3 regions of the Pseudomonas sp. GW821-FHT09C08 genome follow, and region 3 is predicted to be linked to each of the others. Evidence: predicted binding sites of a transcription regulator. Region 3 holds the regulator's gene; each other region holds the start of a gene.
What was found. The regulator sigma-54, encoded in region 3, starts transcription at its own class of promoters, with help from an activator protein. The targets are predictions, from matches to a motif close to ANTGGCATNNANNTTGCTNT.

Region 1 (4,499 bases), on a different contig from region 3:
CTTTCTCAACCAGTTGGAAACCGCCGTCGGCCAACAGCGCCAGAGCCTGGCCTGGCACCAGAACAATCTCGATAAAGCCCGCGAGAGCTGGCAAGCGGCGTTTGCGCGGGTCGAAGGCCTGCGCAAACTGGTGCAGCGCTACATCGACGAGGCGCGGGCCATCGAAGACAAGCGTGAGCAGAAGCTGCTCGACGAACTGTCCCAGCGTCTGCCGCGTCAATCCCAATTCTAAAAATGTGGCAGCGGGCCTGCTCGCGAAGGCGGTATGTCAGTTTGCATCTGTGGTGCTGGCAGGCTGCTTTCGCGAGCAAATCCGCTCGCGCATTTGATTCGCCGTGTTGCTCAGATCCGCTTCGCCTGCTAAACCTTGTTGCACATTGCCAATGACAAGGAAGCAGTCGTATGTCAGTCGAGTCAGAAGTATCCCTGGATGGGACGAAATTGACGATTACCATCAAGGGGCGGTTCGATTTCGGTAGCCACCAAGCCTTTCGTGATGCCTACGAGCGATTTTACAAAGTGCCCGAGATCTACGTGGTGGACTTGAAGCACACCACTTATATGGACAGCTCGGCCCTGGGCATGCTCCTGCTGCTGCGTGACCATGCCGGTGGCGATAACGCCGAGGTTCAGGTGATCAACAGTAATTCTGACGTGCGCAAGATCCTCGCCATTTCCAACTTCGACAAATTGTTCGACCTCACTTGAGCGTCCTGGCCCCGGTTCCTGAAGCGCTGAGCATATTGATCGCCGAAGACAGCGCCGCCGACCTGTTGTTGCTGTCGACGATCATCCGACGTCAGGGCCATCAGGTACTGACCGCCACCAACGGCGCGCAAGCGGTTGAGGTGTTCGCCCGCGAGCGTCCGCAGCTGGTGCTGATGGATGCGCTGATGCCGGTGATGGATGGCTTTGAGGCGGCCCGCCGCATCAAGCAACTGGCCGGCGAGGCGCTGGTGCCGATTATCTTCCTCACCTCCCTGCGCGAAAGCGAAGCGCTGGCCCAATGCCTGGATGCCGGCGGTGACGACTTCCTGCCCAAGCCCTACAACCAACTGATCCTGGCCGCGAAGATCAACGCCATGGACCGCCTGCGCCGGTTGCAGGCCACCGTGTTGCAGCAGCGCGACCTGATCGCCAGGCACCACGACTATCTATTGCATGAGCAGCGGGTCGCCAAGGCCGTGTTCGACAAGGTCGCCCATTCCGGCTGCATCAATGCCGCGCCGAACATTCGCTACCTGCAATCGCCCTATGCGTTGTTCAACGGTGACTTGCTGCTGGCGGCCTACACGCCGTCCGGCGACATGCACGTGCTGCTCGGCGACTTCACCGGCCACGGCCTGCCGGCAGCGGTGGGCGCGATGCCGCTGGCGGAAGTGTTCTACGGCATGACCGCCAAGGGCTATGGCCTGGCGCAGACCCTGCGCGAGATGAACGCCAAGCTCAAGCGCATCCTGCCGGTGGACATGTTCTGCTGCGCCACCCTGTTGTGCCTGAGCACGCAGCGCCGCGTGGTGGAGGTATGGAACGGCGGCATGCCCGATGGCTATGTGCATGAAGTCGCCAGTGGCCAGCGCACGCCGCTGCAGTCGCGGCATTTGCCGTTGGGCGTGCTTTCGGCCGACGCTTTTGATGATCGCACCGAAGTCTGGCCCATGGCCTTGGGCGACCGCGTGTTCCTGCTGTCCGATGGTGTGCTGGACACCGCTGACGCGAATGATCAATTGTTTGGCGCCGAGCGTTTGCAGCAGGTGTTCGCCGCCAATCGCGAGCCGGATCGGCTGTTCGAGGACATTGAACAGGCGCTGGCGGCCTTTCGCGGCGAGGCGCGGGATGACGTGAGCATGGTGGAAATCACCCTGCAGCCCGGCCAGTCGTTGCGCGCGACCGGGCCATTGTATGCCGACAGCGGCCAGTCGTGCCCGCTGGATTGGTCGGTGAGTTTCGAGTTTCGCGCCGAAACCCTCAAGCGCTACAACCCGTTGCCCTACCTGCTGCAACTGTTGCTGGAGATCCACGGCCTGCGTGAGCAGAGCGGGGCGCTCTACAGCGTGATGGCCGAGCTGTATTCCAACGCGCTGGAGCATGGCGTGCTGGGCCTGGACTCGCGGCTCAAGCGCGATGCCCAGGGGTTTACCGAGTATTACCGCCAGCGCAACGATCGCCTGGCGCAGCTGAACAGCGGTTATGTACGCGTGCACGTGCAGGTGGTGCCCACCGAAGCGGGCGGCAAGATGACCTTGCGCCTGGAAGACAGCGGGCCGGGGTTCGACGTCGAACAGGTGCTGGCCCGCCCGTTGGATATCGACCGTCTGTCCGGCCGCGGGCTGAGCCTGGTGCGCCAGTTGAGCAGCGATGTACGCTGGTCCGATGGCGGGCGCAGTGTCTGCGTGGAGTTTTGCTGGGGGGCTCTGGCATAATCCGCCGATTCTTGATCAAGGAGCGAGCAAGTGGTTGATATTCATCTGGACCCTGACGTGTTGTCGGGTTTGCAGGAAGTCATGGAAGGCGAGTACCCCAAGCTGCTCGATACCTTTCTCGATGATTCCCAGAAGCGCGTCGAAGCCCTGCGCAAGGCCCGCGACGACGCCAAGGCGCTGGGGCGCATCGCCCATAGCTTCAAGGGCAGCAGCGGCAACCTCGGCGCGGTGCGCCTGGCGCAGTTGTGCCAGCGGCTGGAGGTCGAGTCGGTTGAGTCCTCGGCGGACCTGGGGGCGCTGGTGGATCAGATTGATCATGAGTTTGCGTTGGTGAAGCCGTTGTATGAGACCGAGCGGCAGCGGTTTGGCGTGTAGTTGGGGGGTGTACGTATCCATCAGCCGTTACCTGAATAACGGATAGGTACACAACAAAAACAAAGCCAAGTAAAACCTGGCCCGACTCTTGCTCTATCTCCCGATACTGCATCCCCGATCCCCATGCAGTGGAGACCTTTACCTATGCCAGTCGCCCCGAATTCGCTCCTTCAGGCTGCCCCCGCGGCCAAGCCTCAAGCGTCCGCCGCCCCGCAGCCGGTTGTGGATGCGGACCCACGGGACAAGGGCCCTGGCTTCGCACAGGTGTTCGCCAACCAAGGCGCCAAGCCCGCGATCAAGGCCGACGACAACTCGGCCAAGCCCACACGGGACAAGCCTTCCGACAACTCTGCCAAGCCTGTCGCCAGCAGCGACAAGCCTGCCGCCAGCACGCCAGCGGTTGCCGATAGCGGCAATACCTTGCCTGCCACGCCGCCGGCCAAGTCCGATGACAGTGCCAGCACCGATGACGACGCGCCGGTCGATCCGACCCTGGTGCAGCAGCCCCCGACCGACCCGGTGGTCGATCCGGCGTTGATTGCCACGGTCACGCCGGTGGTTGTGCCGGTACCGGTGCAAACCCCGGCACCGGCGGCTGCCGCCCAGGACGACAGTGCCCAGCCGGTGGTTGCGGCGCCGATCGCGGCCACCGAGGAAGCCAAGCCGGCGTTTGACCCCGAGGCCGATCCACTGGATGCGATGCCGGCCGTGCGCCTGGCGATGGAGCAGGGCGGGCATGTGTCGGCCAGCAGCCAGGCACCGGCAAAAACCGCCCCGGCGCCGACCCAGGACCAGCCGACGGCTGCGCAGAACTTTGCCGCCGGCCTGGCCAACATGGTCGACCAGCAAGCCACCAAGGACAGCACTGACTCCGGCGGCGAGAAGGCCTTCAGCGGGCTGATCGAAGGCGGTCTCAAGGACCTCAAGGAAGCCAGCAGCGACACGCGCGTCGATGACTTCGCCAATCGCCTTGCCGCGCTGACCCAGGCCGCCACGCCGAAAACCGCCAATGCGCTGCCGCCCACGACCAATGCGCCGCTGGCCATGCACCAGAGCGGCTGGACCGACGAAATCGTCAACCGCGTGATGTACCTCTCCAGCGCCAACCTCAAGTCGGCAGAGATCCAGTTGCAGCCGGCCGAACTCGGCCGCCTGGACATCAAGGTCAACATGACGGCCGACCAGCAGGCCCAGGTCAACTTCATGAGCGCCCACCCGGTGGTGCGTGAAGCGCTGGAAAGCCAGTCCGGCCGCCTGCGGGAGATGTTCGCCCAGCAAGGCATGGGCCAGGTCGACGTCAACGTGTCCGACCAGTCCCGTGGCCAGGAGCAGCAGCAACAGCAGGCCCAGACCCGTGGCGTGAGTGGCACGGGTGGGCGCGGCGGCGACAACGGCGACAATGCCAGTCACGGCGATGTGGCTGAGGCCGTCGCGCCGGTGACGTCTACCGTGATCGGCTCCAGCGCCGTCGACTACTACGCCTGATCCTGAGCCTGGCACAGGCCAAAATGTGGGAGCGGGCTTGCTCGCGAAGGCGGTGTGTCAGTTTGCATGTGTGCTGACTGACACATGCTTTCGCGAGCAAGCCCGCTCCCACATTTGATTTGCAGTGTTCTCTCTTCCTGAATTACCAGACAACTCTGGCATAACACTTGCTCTTGCCTTTCCGTAGATCTATGAATCCCCGAATAGTGACGGATT
Region 2 (4,499 bases), on a different contig from region 3:
CCGACCAGGCCGATGCAATCCGGTTGATCGGCTGGTGGGAGCAGATGACGGCGGCTTGATGGGCTTTACTATCGGAACTTCAACAATAAGGAATACAAACAATGGGTTCGCTGAAACGAATGGCTGTGTTGTGCGGTTTTACGCTGGTGTTTGCTGCCACTGCCCAGGCTGAGGATTGGCAAGTCGCCAAGGACGAAGACGGTATCAAAGTGTCCCTGAGCGAAATCGCCGGCTCCAAGTACAAGGCGTATCGCGGTGTGACCGTGATCAAGGCGCCCGTGGCCAAAATCGTCGCCCTGCAGGAAGACGTGGCCGGTGCCTGTGCCTGGATCCACGAGTGCAAGTCCCAGAAGCTGGTCGACAAGAAAGGCGACGAGAGCTGGACCTACACCCAATTCAAGGCCCCGTTCCCCGTGACGGACCGGGATTCCTACCTGCATATCACCACGACCAAGGCGGCCGACGGCACGCTGACCCGTAAGCTCGAGGGCGTCCCGACTTACAAGCCTGAAGAAAAAGGCTACGTACGGGTTGCCCAGGTCGATGGCTTCTGGAAGCTCGTGCCAAAAGGCGACAACCAGACCGAAGTCACTTACCAGGTGCACACCGAGCCAGGTGGCAGCGTGCCGTCGTGGTTGGCCAACAAGTTTGTGGTGGACGCGCCGTTCAACACCTTGAAAGCCTTGAAAGAACACGCTGAGAAATAAGCGCAGTTGATCTGGTGCCTCCTGACTTGAGTGGAACGTTTGGCGAACCCTCAAGGTCCAGATAGTGGTAAGCCCACACACGGGTTTTATCGAGGAGGCACCGATGCAAAAGTGGCAGATTACCTTCGTTGATGATCACGGCGTTCAGTCCGTCGAGCAGTTCACCTGCGATCAGAAGCCCAGCCTCGAAGATGCGGCACACATGATTCGCAACAAACTGGTGCCCATCGCCGCTGAACTGGACCTCAATGACCTGGAAGGCCGCAAGCCTGAGCCTACGGTCAAGATCCTCAAAGACCAGAACAGTATCCAGATCCTCGACATCTCTCCCGCCGCCTGAATATTCCCTGTACACACTTAAAGCGCCTCTGGTGGAGGTGATAGCTTCGCGCTACTCTGCAAGTGAGATCAGCGAACGAATCGCTAAGGTCTGGTCTTGTCAGCTACATGCTTGTTTTCCAGCGGTGATGTTTTTGCCGTAGCTCCCACGCCAGTACGGCGTGGGCTTCGGGAAGCACGGAAAGTCTATCCATCAATTCGAGGAGCACTTTTCATGAGCACAGCCTATCAAGAAGACATCAGCACCAACGTTCTGCGCCGCATGAAAGAAGGCGGCTTCGACTTCTCGCGTTTCCACCCCATTGAGTTCTACGCCATATTCCCGGATGAGGAACGGGCGCGCAGGGCTGCGGGTGAATTTCGTGGGGAATCCCTGAATGCCCAGGTCAGCGCGCGCGACGATGGCGCCTGGTACCTGGAACTGAGCAAAATCATGTTTGCAACCTACGACGGCATAGGAGACTTCGAGCAGGACTTCGAGGCGGTGGTCGAGCCTCTGGGCGGCATTATCGAGGGATGGGGCGTCAAGCAGGAGGTGCGTGGGTTACCCATGTAGCAGTATGAGAAACACAGCGTATCGGCTGACCTTCGGGTCGGCCGATTTTGTTTGTGGCCAGCCTTTATCGCTGCCCGGTTCGGCATCGTCGCCAACCTCACTATCACCCCACCTACACAGCATTTCTCCAGCCAAAAAAAAGCCACCCGAGCAGGGTGGCCTAAAGGGAAGAGCGTTGCGCTGAAGCGGTAGGACGCATCCTGTTCAGCAGATGGTTGCGATTATCCGCAAGCGCGACCGGGCAGTGAAATCAACTCTGACTATGCTGTTGATAGCCAAAGCGCGCATTGCGATGAAGCGTGCGCCTGTGCGCGGGGCATTCTGCGCACCAGGACGGTGCGAGCAGATCCCTTTGGTTATTCAACGCACTGATTTTTAAGTGTTTATGCCGCTGGCACGGGCCTTGCGAAGGTTCAAGCGTCCGGGTGACAAGGAGTTCGGCATGATCCGCACTTATTACGACGAAATGTACGACGGGGCAGGGCAGGTTCGCCCCCATTACCGCGAGTTCGCCCGCTGGTTGGCTGAAACCCCTGTTGAACTGCTGGCCCAACGCCGGCGCGAAGCCGATTTGCTGTTTCACCGCGCCGGGATCACCTTCACCCTGTACGGCGACGAGCAGGGCACCGAGCGCCTGATTCCCTTCGACACCATCCCGCGCAGTATTCCCGCCAGCGAATGGCGGATGGTCGAGCGCGGCTGCATCCAGCGGGTCAAGGCGCTGAACATGTTTCTCGCCGACCTGTACCACGAGCAACGCATCATCAAGGCCGGCATCATCCCCGCCGAGCAGGTGCTGGCCAACGAGCAATATCAACTGGCGATGCAGGGGCTGAACCTGCACCGCGACCTGTATTCCCACATCTCCGGGGTCGACCTCGTACGCGATGGCGACGGCACTTACTACGTTCTCGAAGACAACTTGCGGACACCGAGCGGCGTCAGCTACATGCTCGAAGACCGCAAGATGATGATGCGCCTGTTCCCCGAACTGTTCGCCGCCCAGCGCATCGCGCCCATCGATCATTACCCCAACCTGCTGCTCGATACCCTGAAAAGCTCCAGCCCCCTGGATAACCCCAGTGTGGTGGTGCTGACCCCGGGCCGCTTCAACAGCGCGTTCTTTGAGCATGCTTTCCTGGCCCGCGAAATGGGGGTGGAGCTGGTGGAGGGCGCCGACCTGTTCGTGCGTGATGACCGGGTGTTCATGCGCACCACCGACGGCCCCAAGGCCGTCGATGTGATCTATCGCCGCCTCGACGATGCGTTCCTCGACCCGCTGGCGTTCAACCCGGACTCCATGCTCGGCGTGCCCGGCCTGCTCGCCGCGTATCGCTTGGGCAATGTGGTGCTGGCTAACGCGATTGGCACCGGAGTGGCGGATGACAAATCGGTGTATCCCTTCGTCCCCGAGATGATCCGATTTTACCTGGATGAGGAACCCATCCTGCAGAACGTGCCTACCTTCCAATGCCGTAAACCCGACGAATTATCCCACGTGCTGGCCAACCTGCCGGACCTGGTGGTTAAGGAAACCCAAGGTTCCGGCGGCTACGGCATGTTGGTCGGCCCGGCTTCGACGGCGGCTGAAATCGAAGCCTTTCGCGCACGTATCAAGGCCAAGCCCCACGCCTATATCGCCCAGCCGACCCTGTGTTTGTCCACCTGCCCGACCTTCGTCGACAACGGCATCGCCCCGCGTCATATCGACCTGCGCCCATTCGTGCTGTCCGGCAAGGAAACCCGCGTGGTGCCTGGCGGGCTGACCCGCGTGGCGTTGCGCGAAGGGTCGCTGGTGGTCAACTCGTCCCAGGGCGGCGGCACCAAAGACACCTGGGTGGTCGAGGATTGAATTATGTTGAGTAGAACTGCCTCGGATTTGTACTGGATGTCGCGCTACCTGGAGCGCGCGGAAAACCTCGCGCGCATGCTCGATGTCAGCTATTCGCTGTCGTTGATGCCCCAGGATGGGCGCGGCGATGGCCTACATGAATTGGCCATGCCGCTGTTGATCACCGGCACGCTGGAAGATTACCGCGAGCGTCATGGTGAACTGCACGCTGAACACCTGCTGCATTTCTTCGCCCTCGACGCGGCCAACCCGGCAAGCATCTACAGTTGCCTGGGCGCTGCGCGGGCCAGCGCCCATGCCGTGCGTGGACGAATTACTGCGGACATGTGGGAAAACATCAACGCGACCTGGCTGGATATTCGCGATATCGCCCAGCAGGGCTTGAGCCGCTACGGCATGAGCCGGTTCTGCGAATGGGTCAAGGAGCGCTCCCACCTGTTTCGCGGGGCGACCTACGGCACCATCATGCGCAACGATGCCTTCCGGTTTATTCGCCTGGGGACGTTTATCGAGCGTGCCGACAACACCCTGCGCCTGCTCGATGCACGTTATGAAATGGCCGGCGACCGCGCCGAAGCTGTCACCGACGGCACGGCCCACGCCTACTATCAGTGGAGTGCCTTGCTGCGCGCGTTGTCGTCGTTCGAGGCCTACACCGAGATTTACCGCGACGCCCCCGGCGCGCGGCAAGTCGCGGAACTGCTGCTGTTGCGTGCCGATGTCCCGCGTTCGCTGCGCGCCTGCAGCGAAGAGATCGACCAGATCCTCGCCAGCCTGCCCGGCCTCAACGGCCGCCCGGCCCAGCGCCTGGCCGCCGAGATGGACGCGCGCCTGCGCTTTACCGCTATCGATGAGATTCTCGAGGAAGGCCTGCACGCCTGGCTGACCGACTTTATTCCCCTGGTCCGCCAACTCGGCGACGCCATCTACAGTTCCTACCTGGAGGCCGCATGAGACTCTCCATCAGCCACGAAACCACCTACCGCTATGAAGACCAGGTGCGCAACAGCATCCAGTACCTGCGCCTCACGCCCCACGACAGCGA
Region 3 (4,499 bases):
CTTGAAGCCAAAAGACTCCACGAGAAATGCGGTGCCAGGCTCCGGCTGATTCAGCAGGCGCAGCTTGATGGCATCGCGCAGCTGGTACAGGTTGAGGCTGGTGGTGTTGATCTTGAGGTCGGCGAGGTCGATGATCGGCCCCAGCAACGTGGTCTCATCTTCGATGGCTTCAGCCAGCGAGCGATGAGGGCTGCTGAGCGGGTGGCGTCGGCGGGTTTCGGAGAAGCGCTTGAGCAGCGTCTCTTCGTCGGCGTCCAGGTACAGCACATCGCAATGAATGTGTTTGGCGCGCACTTCCTCGAGCAATTGCGGGAAGCGCTCAAGGTGGCTGGGCAGGTTGCGGGCGTCAATCGAAACAGCGACCAGGGGTTGCGCCAGTTCGGTGTGGATCAACGCACGTTCCGCCAATTCCGGCAGCAGGCCGGCGGGCAGGTTGTCGATGCAATAGAAACCGTTGTCCTCAAGAACATTGAGGGCGGTGCTTTTACCCGAGCCGGAGCGGCCGCTGACGATGATCAAACGCATGATTACTGCCCGTTTTGTTCATCCAGGACAACCTGATAGAGCGCCTCACTGGTGGCAGCGCTGCGCAGTTTGTCGCGTACTTCCTTGCGGTCGAGCATGCTGGCGATCTGCCGAAGCAGCTCCAGGTGCGCATCGGTGGCAGCCTGTGGGACCAGCAGTACAAACAGCAGGTCGACCGGGGCGCCGTCGATGGCGTCGAAATCGATAGGTTTTTCCATGTGCAGCAAGGCGCTGACAGGTGTTTCACAGCCTTGCAGGCGGCAGTGTGGAATGGCGATGCCGTTACCAAAACCGGTCGAACCCAGTTTTTCACGGGCGATCAGCGACTCATAGACAACTTGCTCATCCAATTCAGGCACTTGGCCATGGATCAGTTTGGCAATTTCTTCGAGGGCTTTCTTTTTGCTGCCGCCCGGCACGTTCACGAGGGAACGGCCGGGGGTCAGGATGGTTTCAAGTCGGATCATGGGGGGAGAGTTAACGACCTGTACCTTGCATCAGGTGCAGATTCTTTTCCTTATGCTTTATGAGTTGGCGGTCCAGCTTGTCGTAGAGCGAGTCGATCGCCGCGTACATGTCCTCATGTTCCGCATTGGCGACGAGCTTGGCATTCGGTACGTGCAGGGTGGCCTCGATTTTCTGCTTGAGCTTATCGACCTCCATGATGACCTGCACGTTGGTGATCTTGTCAAAATGCCCCGCAAGTTTGTTCAACTTGCTCTCGGTGTACTCACGCAGGGGCTTGGTGACTTCCAGCTGGTGTCCACTGATGTTGACTTGCATACAGCTTCTCCTTCGTTGCCAGTGCATAAAGCGGCAGGCCGGGGTGCCTGCCACTGGAACGCTTTGGCCCGCCCGTCACATCAAACGCTTTCGCTCGCTGGAAGGCGCGATCCCAAGGGATTCGCGGTACTTGGCGACGGTTCGACGGGCGACCTGAATGCCTTGTGCCTCCAGTAAACCAGCGATCTTGCTGTCACTCAACGGCTTTTTCTGATTTTCCGCGGCAACCAGTTTTTTGATGATCGCGCGAATCGCCGTGGACGAGCATTCGCCGCCTTCAGAGGTGCTGACATGGCTGGAGAAAAAGTATTTCAGCTCATATATACCGCGTGGGGTATGCATGAATTTTTGCGTGGTCACCCGCGAGATCGTCGATTCGTGCATGCCCACCGCCTCGGCGATGTCGTGCAGGACCAGCGGTTTCATTGCTTCGTCGCCATATTCCAGGAAGCCGCGCTGATGCTCGACGATCTGGGTGGCGACTTTCATCAGGGTTTCGTTGCGGCTTTGCAGGCTCTTGATGAACCAGCGCGCTTCCTGCAATTGGTTGCGCATGAAGGTGTTGTCGGCGCTGGTGTCGGCGCGGCGCACAAAACCGGCATATTGCGGGTTGACCCGCAGGCGTGGCACGGATTCCTGGTTCAGCTCCACCAGCCAGCGCTCGTTGTCCTTGCGCACGATCACGTCAGGCACCACGTATTCGGCTTCGCTGGACTCGATCTGCGAGCCCGGACGCGGGTTGAGGCTCTGCACCAGCTCGATGACCTGGCGCAGGTCGTCTTCCTTGAGCTTCATGCGGCGCATCAGCTGGCTGTAGTCGCGGCTGCCGAGCAGGTCGATATAGTCGGTCACCAGGCGCTGGGCCTCGACCAGCCAAGGGGTCTTGGCTGGCAGTTGGCGCAGTTGCAGCAACAGGCATTCACTGAGGGTGCGCGCGCCAATGCCGGCGGGCTCGAACTGCTGGATGCGGTGCAGGACGGCTTCAATCTCGTCCAGCTCGATATCCAGCTCCGGATCGAAGGCTTCGAGGATCTCTTCGAGCGTTTCGTCCAGATAACCCTGGTTATTGATGCAGTCGATCAGGGTCACGGCGATCAGGCGATCGGTGTCCGACATCGGCGCCAGGTTCAGTTGCCACAGCAGATGGCTCTGCAGGCTCTCGCCGGCTGAGGTGCGCGTGGTGAAGTCCCATTCGTCATCGTCGTTACTGGGCAGGCTGCTGGCGCTGGTCTGGTAGACGTCTTCCCAGGCGGTGTCCACGGGAAGTTCGTTGGGGATGCGTTCGTTCCAGTCGCCTTCCTCAAGGTTATCCACCGTTGGGGCGGTTTCCTGGTAGGAGGGTTCCTGCACGTCGGAATTGGGTTTTTGCTCGATGTTGTCGGCCAGCGGGTCTGCATTATCGAAGTCGTCGCCTTCTTCCTGGCGTTCGAGCATCGGATTGGACTCCAGGGCCTCCTGGATTTCCTGTTGCAGGTCCAGGGTCGACAATTGGAGCAGGCGGATGGCCTGTTGCAGCTGCGGTGTCATCGTCAGCTGCTGGCCCATTCTCAGGACTAGCGATGGTTTCATGGCAGGGGCTTAACACCTTATTCGCCGGCGCAATGCGCCATCCACGACAGGGCGCGTGAGCGCCAAACATAAGCAAATTATATGCCTGATATCGGGGGCTTTGCCTAGAGCGCGGTAACAATAAAAATCCGGAGGTTTTCATTGACTCCCGCGCACCTTGGCGAACGGCCTGCCACCGCCTTTTTCAAACAGGCAGGCTTACAGGCGGAACTCGTGACCCAGGTACACTTCCTTGACCAGTTCGTTGGCCAGGATAGTGGCGGAGTCGCCTTCGGCGATCAGCTGGCCATCGTTGACGATATACGCGGTTTCGCAGATATCGAGGGTCTCACGGACGTTGTGGTCAGTGATCAATACGCCAATGCCCTTGGCCTTGAGGTGGTGGATGATCTGCTTGATATCACCCACCGAGATCGGGTCGACACCGGCAAACGGTTCGTCCAGCAGGATGAACTTGGGTGCAGTGGCCAGCGCCCGGGCGATTTCCACGCGGCGACGCTCACCACCGGACAGGCTCATGCCGAGGTTGTCGCGGATGTGGTTGATATGGAATTCCTGCAGCAGGCTTTCCAGCTCCTTGCGACGGCCGTCACGGTCGAGTTCCTTGCGGGTCTCGAGGATCGCCATGATGTTGTCGGAGACCGACAGCTTGCGGAAGATCGACGCTTCTTGCGGAAGATAGCCAATGCCCGCACGGGCGCGGCCGTGCATCGGCTGGTGGCTGACGTCGAGGTCGTCGATCAGGACGCGACCCTGGTCCGCCTGGACCAGGCCGACGATCATGTAGAAGCAGGTAGTCTTGCCGGCGCCGTTGGGGCCGAGCAAGCCGACGATCTGGCCGCTGTCGATCGACAGGCTGACGTCGCGCACGACCTGGCGGCTTTTATAAGCCTTGGCCAGATGCTGGGCTTTCAGGGTTGCCATTAGTTCGCCTTCTTCGCATCGGGTTTAGGCGCAGGCTGGGCAGCGCCGTCTTTCTTCTTCGGCTGGATAACCATGTCGATGCGTGGACGCGGTGCGCTGAGCTTGCTGCCCGTGGCGCGGCCGGCGTTGGCGACCTGCTTCACGGTGTCATAGGTGATTTTTTCACCTTCCGTGGAGTTGCCGTCAGGGCTGAGCACCTTGGCCTGGTCGATCAGCACGATGCGATTCTGCTGGGCGTGATACTGGATGGTCTTGCCATAGCCTTTCATCGGGCCGGTATCGGTCGCGGACTGCTTCTGTTCGAAGTAAGCCAGGTTGCCCACTGACGTCACCACGTCGATGTCGCCGGATTGGGTGCGAGTCAGCGTCACCGTGTTGCCGGTGATCTTCATCGAGCCTTGGGTGATGATCACGCCGCCGGTGTAGGTGGCGACGCCTTGCTTGTCATCCAGTTGCGCATCGTCGGCCGAGATGTGGATCGGTTGCTGGCTATCGTTCGGCAGAGCCCAGGCGCTCACGCTTCCCAGTGCTGCGCCCAGACCGAGCAAAATAGGGAGAGTTTTAACGAGCCTCATACTGTCCTCTTACGTTCGATAGCAGGTGTATCCTGCTTTCTTTCAAATACGCTTTCATTCCCTTGCCAGTCGATACACCGCCAGCGCCGTCGATTCTAACGTCTTGCTCGGTCTGCGCATATT

Region 1: the regulator sigma-54 is predicted to act here: its motif matches at 2,874-2,893, upstream of AC07OJ_RS16865 (flagellar hook-length control protein FliK).
Region 2: the regulator sigma-54 is predicted to act here: its motif matches at 1,993-2,012, upstream of AC07OJ_RS15690 (circularly permuted type 2 ATP-grasp protein).

What each region holds. Positions count from the first base shown of each region.
Region 1 is NZ_JBWKPG010000004.1:478,429-482,927, forward strand. It holds gene fliJ (flagellar export protein FliJ) at 1-232, shown strand, start outside; gene AC07OJ_RS16850 (STAS domain-containing protein) at 403-708, shown strand; gene AC07OJ_RS16855 (ATP-binding SpoIIE family protein phosphatase) at 705-2,423, shown strand; gene AC07OJ_RS16860 (Hpt domain-containing protein) at 2,454-2,798, shown strand; gene AC07OJ_RS16865 (flagellar hook-length control protein FliK) at 2,943-4,283, shown strand.
Region 2 is NZ_JBWKPG010000004.1:222,224-226,722, forward strand. It holds gene AC07OJ_RS15670 (YkgJ family cysteine cluster protein) at 1-59, shown strand, start outside; gene AC07OJ_RS15675 (START domain-containing protein) at 102-707, shown strand; gene AC07OJ_RS15680 (hypothetical protein) at 811-1,047, shown strand; gene AC07OJ_RS15685 (ribonuclease E inhibitor RraB) at 1,261-1,602, shown strand; gene AC07OJ_RS15690 (circularly permuted type 2 ATP-grasp protein) at 2,045-3,454, shown strand; gene AC07OJ_RS15695 (alpha-E domain-containing protein) at 3,458-4,408, shown strand; gene AC07OJ_RS15700 (transglutaminase family protein) at 4,405-4,499, shown strand, end outside.
Region 3 is NZ_JBWKPG010000007.1:237,777-242,275, forward strand. It holds gene rapZ (RNase adapter RapZ) at 1-525, opposite strand, end outside; gene ptsN (PTS IIA-like nitrogen regulatory protein PtsN) at 528-992, opposite strand; gene hpf (ribosome hibernation-promoting factor, HPF/YfiA family) at 1,003-1,308, opposite strand; gene AC07OJ_RS23810 (RNA polymerase factor sigma-54) at 1,384-2,877, opposite strand; gene lptB (LPS export ABC transporter ATP-binding protein) at 3,076-3,801, opposite strand; gene lptA (lipopolysaccharide transport periplasmic protein LptA) at 3,801-4,376, opposite strand; gene lptC (LPS export ABC transporter periplasmic protein LptC) at 4,363-4,499, opposite strand, start outside.